Congzhengia minquanensis: one gene and its partner. The protein of the gene in region 1 interacts with the protein of each later gene in a pairwise test. Links are inferred from orthologs where the notes say so. Each region holds a gene or a part of one and is shown in the gene's direction. Other genes may lie near its edges. The genes, in order: H8698_RS09940 and ftsZ.

Region 1 (3,275 bases):
TCAGGACGGCAGCAATTACACTTATAAAATTGTAAACAACTATTCCTATTATGTTGCAGTGAACGTTGCCGATTCCTTAGCCGGCGACATTCAGGTGGGCGACAGCGTAAAGGTGCGGTTTTCAGACTTTTCCGCCAGCGACTGTCCGGCTACGGTTCGGCATGTATCCGATAAAAACGAAAAGAACGAAAGAACCGTTGTGGCCGAATGCAGTACATATGTTGACGGGCTTTTGGCAAAACGTGTTGTAAATGTGGATTTTGTGAAAAAGAGTGTTACGGGCTATAAAGTAAAAGTTGAATATCTGCACACGGTGGACAATGCAGTGGGGCTGTTCATCAAGCGGGGCGCTGTGATGAAATTCATTCCAGTTAATATTGTTTACAGCACAGAGGAAGAAGCGGTTGTTTCCGCTGCAAGCAGTGAAAAACCCATTAAGTCTTATGACGAGGTGGTAACGTCCGCCCCGGAATATTACGACGGCAGAGTAATTGTTTCACAGTGATTTGGAGGTTAAAACAGAAATTGATACAAGACAATGTTAAGCGCGTAATGGAGGAAATTGCCCGGGCAGCGGCAACAAGCGGCAGAAAACCGGAGGATATTACCCTGGTTGGCGTGACAAAAACCGTTACGGCGGTTCAGGCAAAAGAACTGATAGACGCTGGGGTTACAAATCTTGGCGAAAATCGGGTGCAAAGCCTTTTGGATAAATATGAAACGTTAAAAGACGAACCTGCCTGGCACCTCATTGGGCATTTGCAGACCAACAAAGTGAAATACATAGCCGACAAGGTTTCCATGATTCATTCGGTAGACAGCTTAAAGCTGGCAGAAGAAATTGACCGTCGTTTTCAGATGGCAGGCAGAACAGCCAATATTTTAGTTCAGGTGAACGTTTCCGGGGAGGAAAGCAAGTTCGGCATTCAGCCGGAGGACGCATTCCCGCTCATGGAAAGCCTTTCGCAGCTGAAAAATATTCAGGTTTGCGGACTGATGACCATGGCGCCGAAAACCGACCATCCCGACGACTGCAGAAAGTTTTTTTACGGTTTACATAAATTATCTGTTGACATACGGGGCAAAAAATACGATAATATAAATATGGGGCAATTGTCTATGGGCATGAGCGGCGACTTCCGCGAAGCCATTTTAGAGGGAGCCACCATAGTGCGCATTGGCAGTGCGCTGTTTCAATAACTTCGTTTACACCACTTAGAATATATACAACAAACGCAGAAAACCAGAAAATAGTTACATAGGAGGATGTTTTATGAGTGCAATGAACAAAATGCTGAAGTGGATAGGAATTGCGGAGGAGGACGACGAAGAATTTTTCGACACGGAAACAGATATGGATGAAGCAGTTGAGCCTGCTATGCCTTTGGGCAGAAAGGCAAAGGTGTCTTCCATTTCCGGCGGCGCGCCTTCCAGAGTCGTAGTCATCCAGTTCCAGAATTTTGACGACGCGAAAGACGCGGCAGACCATCTCAAAAACAAAAAGCCCGTTGTTGCCAACTTGGAAAAGCTGGACAACGACACAACCCGCAGAGTGGTTGACTTTTTATCCGGCGCTGTTTACGGCGTTGCCGGACGGATTCAAAACGTATCCAACAGAATTTTCCTGATTACGCCTGCTAACGTGGAAGTGACGGGGAATTATCAGGACAACATCAAAGGGTTTCCTTTCGTAAATTAAAGTGAAGAACGAAAACACAGTTACAGCGGATAATGAGTGGCTAAAACGGTGTGAGGATTTCGAGCAGTCTGTACTGAAGTACAAGAGTGTTCGTTTTTCTCGTTTTGTAAGCCCTCATGATCTGGCTGTATTCAAGTTACGTTTTAAACCGTCGCCATTTATTCATATTTTAGCGTTTGGCGGCGCGTCGGACTGCGAGCGGGTACAGATTGGATTTTTCCCCGATTTTTTAGAACCCGACGAGCGCGCGTTCCCTATCAGCCCCATTTTGCTTACTGGGGTTTCAGGGCTTTCCCACCGGGACATTTTAGGCTCGGTTTTAGGGCTGGGGATAAAACGCGAAATGACAGGAGATATTTTTGTTGACGGGGACAAGGCGGTTATTATGAGCGACAGCCAGGTGCGCGATTTTTTGCTTTACCACTTAAAAACCGTGGGCCGGAAAAAAGTTGAGGTTTCCCTCTGCCCGGAGGAGGTTTCCCTTTCGCTGGAGCACGCGTTTCAGATAGTAAGATGCGTCGTTGCATCAGCCAGGCTCGACGCGGTTGTCGGCGCTGCGGCAAACCTTTCGCGCAGCGAGGCTCAGGACAGTATTCTGGGCGGAAACGTCAGTGTGAATTTTGTGCAGACTGCGGACACGTCGAAAAAGCTTTGCGTAGGCGACGTGATTTCTGTTCGCCATCACGGTAGATTCGTGCTGGAGAACATCTGTGGCGAAACGAAAAAGGGCAGGCTGGCTGTGGAACTGAAAAAATATATTTAACGTTTATCCGCCCGCGGTAAGCAATTTTAAAATTTTGTGGGCAGAAAGGTTTTGAAAGCTTATGATTACGCCTGTGGATTTGGAAAACAAAGAGTTTAAAAAGAGCTTTCGTGGCTATGACATGGAGGAAGTTGAGGCATTTTTGGGTGAACTGGTGAAAGACTATGGGAGAATTTACCGCGAAAACGCCAGCTTAAAAGACAAAAACGCAATTTTAAACGATGCGGTTGAAAACTATAAGGGCATGGAAGAAACCATGCGCAGCGCAATCATTTCAGCCCAGAGAACCAGCGACGAGATTATTCGCAATGCCCACGAGCAGGCGGACAATATTGTGAAAGACGCAAAGGTTCGCGCACAGGAGCTTTTAAACGATATGGACGGGCGTATTCAGGCGTTAAACCGCGAGTGCGCCGAAATTGAGGGCCGTTCCAGCTTGCTTCGTGCTAAGCTTCGGACGGTGTTAAACACGTTTGTTCAAATGCTCGACGAACTTCCAGAGGAAAAGGAACATACAAAACGCATTGAAAAGGTTAAACATGAGCAAAATCAAGAAGAAACAAAAAAAGTAACAGAGCAGTAATTTATTTCATTCTTTTGATATACACTATTTAACATAAACAGTTAGGAGAGATATTATGGCAGAGGATTACGGCAAGACGCTGAACTTGCCGCAGACGGACTTTCCCATGCGTGCCAATCTGCCGCAGCGGGAGCCGGAGACATTAAAAAAGTGGCAGGATGAGGACATGTATGAAAAGCTGATGGACAGCAACGAGGGGAAACCGCTTTTCATTTTGCACGACGGCCCTC
Region 2 (3,161 bases), on another replicon or contig:
ACAAAATCGGAGCCCGCAAAAAAAATAGAAACGTCTGACGACGAGATTTTAAACATGAATTTAGAACGAATCGGCTGTTTTTATGAAACAGATTATTGGGGTGACATTGACGAGTTCCGCGTTTCTGACGTGTCGAATTTTATTATGATTATGAAATCGGGCATGAAGGTGACGTTTGGCAGCATTGACAGCACGGAAAGCCTTCAGCGCAAAATTAAAATGATGGCGCAAATTCTGCCGCAGGTTCAGCAAACGGAAAAAAGCTATTTGGATTTAACCACCGATAAGGGGTATTTTGGGGAATATACCGATGCCGAACTGGAAGAAATGAGAAAATGGGAGGAAAGCGGCAACACCGGCATAATCGGCGGGGACGACAAAACGTCAGGCAATCAGACAGACGACAGCTCAGATGCTAAAAAGTCGGATTCTGATGATAACAGTAAAAACGATGAAGACAGCAGCTCGGAGAGCTCGCAAAAAACGTCGGGAAGCTCTGCTAAACCTAGCAGCAAGCCAAGCAAATCGTCGGAGCCGGAAGGGGACGACGAGGATTCTGTCAGGAAGAAAACCTCTGCATCGCCCTCCGCCAGTGCAAGCGCAAAGGCAAATTCAGACCAGACGAAAGAAGATGCAAAGGCCAGCGCAAGCAGCAAGGCGAAAAAAGAATCTGGCGTAGATTGACAGACTGTCGTGGTTTTACACAAAAAATTTACAAAAAAATTTAGCGAAAATTCAATTTTTTACTTGTAATTCCATACGGCAGTATGTTATAATAAATAGTAATTAAATTTGATATTATAAACGAGTTGTGATTACATACGAAAGAGGAGGAAACAGGAGTGTTCGATTTTGATAACGGGTCAATGAATGTTGCCCAGATTAAAGTGATTGGTGTCGGCGGCGGCGGCAATAATGCCGTGAACCGCATGATTGATGCAGGTCTCGGTGGGGTGGAATTTGTATCAATTAATACGGATAAACAGGCGCTTTTGTCATCACAGGCAAATCAAAAAATACAGATAGGTGAAAAATTAACAAAAGGTCTTGGCGCAGGTGCAAACCCAGATATGGGCTCGAAAGCGGCAGAAGAAAGCTACGACGAAATTGCCCAGGCCATCAGCGGCAGCGACATGGTGTTCGTAACAGCCGGCATGGGCGGCGGAACGGGAACAGGTGCTGCACCTGTTGTTGCACAGATTGCAAAGGACATGGGCATTTTAACGCTGGGCATTGTGACAAAACCGTTTTTGTTTGAAGGCAGACAGAGAATGGTGCGTGCCGAGGAGGGAATTTCATCCTTAAAAGGTGCTGTTGACGCAATTGTAACCATTCCGAACGATCGATTGCTCCAAATTTCCAACCAGCACACAACCTTTATCGACGCATTTAAAATGGCCGATGAAGTTCTTTTAAAAGGTGTGAAAGGTATTTCCGACTTAATTACCGGCAACGCGGTTGTAAACCTTGACTTTGCTGACGTTGTTACCATTATGAAAGACACCGGCGTTGCGCACATGGGCGTGGGCAAAGCGTCCGGCGAAAAACGTGCGGAAGACGCTGTTAAAATGGCAATTTCCAGCCCGCTTTTAGAAACCACCATCGACGGCGCCCGGGGCGTTTTAATTAACGTAACCGGCGGTGCTGACCTCGGCCTGTTCGAGATTAACAATGCGGCAATGATGGTAACGGAAGCTGCAGACCCGAACGCAAACATCATCTTTGGTGCAACAGTTGACCCGGATATGAAAGACGAAATTTCTATTACGGTTATTGCAACCGGATTTGAAGGCGTTTCTTCTGCCGCGGCAGACAGAAATTCTTCTAACCTGTTTTCAGGCAACCCGGCTTTAAAGGGCGGCTCGCTTTCCTCTAGATCCTTTGGCGCAGCACAGCGCCCAGCAGAACAGAAGCCCGCTCAGCAGACACCAAGTGAGGTTGAAATTCCGTGGTTCCTACGCGATAAGAGATAATTTTTCTTAAATAAAAAGGCGAGCATACAAAAATGACGCTAAGTAATGTAAATAAGCTTAAAATAAAACTGATCCCGCTTTATATAAGCGGGATCAGTTTTATTTTATGGTAAATGTGAATTTGCCTTTATCTGTTTCTGTCTTTAACTCCAGCCGAATTCTTGTGGGCGCTTTTCCCCAATCGCTGAGCAGTTTGCTGTCGGTTGTTTCAACCGGCTCACAGATGACGTGAAACTTTGAAAAGTCGGCTGCCAGCGACAGGGTTTTGCCGCTGTCTGCAGTGAAAATCAGTTCGTGCGGCGTTACGGCTACATCACAGACCGTCATCAGGTTCAGCACGATTTTTTCAGGGGCGTTTAAGGCAAAATCTTCTGTTATGGTGATTTCCTTGTTTTTTCGTGACAGCGTAAACGTTCGTTTCCATTTTTGAATTTCGTCTTTGTTTTCATAGGCGTTTTTTATGTCCAGCGAAAAGCGGGTTTCGTCCTCTTTTGCTTCGTACGAAACGCAGGACGCGCTAAAGCCAGCTCCTGCCGGCTGGTCTTTCCCGCCGATGGTGGGGATGTTGTGAAAGCAGGACTGGTTATTCCAAATTTCATACCGCTGGTCAGAAAAGGTTTTGGCGCAGTAGGCCTCGTGGGCGGGGTCAATAAAAAACGGCTCCGCATCTTTGTAAACAATAAAGCTGCCCACATCATTGTGATTGTGGCTTTCGGCGTTGTGGCCGCCTTTTGCCGCCAAAAACAGGCCGTCGGCCCCGTCCCGCTCCCGGGCGGCCATAACCTGGGTGCTGGAAAAATATACATCTTGGAAGGCCCGGGCAGGCGCAGAAAGGTGTGAGAGGGTGGGCATTGCCTCATAAAGCTCAAGTGCCCGGGGCATTTGCCACAGGGTAAACGCATTGCTTTTGTCAAGACGAAAACATTCTTTGGCAAATGAAACCATTGTTTCACTGCCAAGAAGCCTGCCATATTTATAAATCGTGCCGTAATTTGCGGCGAGGCGGGGCGAGCAGTCTGCAAAGTTTACAAAAAAGCCGTTTCCAATGTGCACCTTTGTGATATATTCGGCGGTGTTTTTTATTTTTTCATTTTCAAATTCGTTTACATAGCCGCCGGTGATTTGGTTCAGAAAATAGGCGCAGTCTAAAAGGGAGAGGCCGGCCCTGTTCCAATAGCTGGGGCCTTC

What was found.
Region 2: the proteins of H8698_RS09940 (region 1) and ftsZ interact in binary tests that used the Bacillus subtilis proteins (3 or more experiments, as listed by UniProt). The link is inferred for Congzhengia minquanensis from one-to-one orthologs.

The regions. Positions count from the first base shown.
Region 1 is NZ_JACRSU010000003.1:461,013-464,287, forward strand. The notes cover bases 36-2,986. They hold H8698_RS09940 (cell division protein SepF), read left to right. Parts: upstream 36-1,273; coding sequence 1,274-1,699; downstream 1,700-2,986. Other genes in these bases: H8698_RS09930 (biotin/lipoyl attachment domain-containing protein), read left to right, coding at 36-505; H8698_RS09935 (YggS family pyridoxal phosphate-dependent enzyme), read left to right, coding at 526-1,200; H8698_RS13430 (YlmH/Sll1252 family protein), read left to right, coding at 1,701-2,462; H8698_RS09950 (DivIVA domain-containing protein), read left to right, coding at 2,524-2,986. Outside these bases: more of H8698_RS09930, read left to right, coding at 1-35; more of H8698_RS09950, read left to right, coding at 2,987-3,045; ileS (isoleucine--tRNA ligase), read left to right, coding at 3,101-3,275. UniProt on the Bacillus subtilis protein: Cell division protein that is part of the divisome complex and is recruited early to the Z-ring. Probably stimulates Z-ring formation, perhaps through the cross-linking of FtsZ protofilaments. Its function overlaps with FtsA.
Region 2 is NZ_JACRSU010000001.1:952,365-955,525, reverse strand. Bases 83-2,919 are described here. They hold ftsZ (cell division protein FtsZ), read left to right. Parts: upstream 83-866; coding sequence 867-1,973; downstream 1,974-2,919. Other genes in these bases: H8698_RS04580 (heparinase II/III domain-containing protein), read right to left, coding at 2,073-2,919; H8698_RS04590 (cell division protein FtsQ/DivIB), read left to right, coding at 83-684. Also shown: more of H8698_RS04590, read left to right, coding at 1-82; more of H8698_RS04580, read right to left, coding at 2,920-3,161. UniProt on the Bacillus subtilis protein: Essential cell division protein that forms a contractile ring structure (Z ring) at the future cell division site. The regulation of the ring assembly controls the timing and the location of cell division.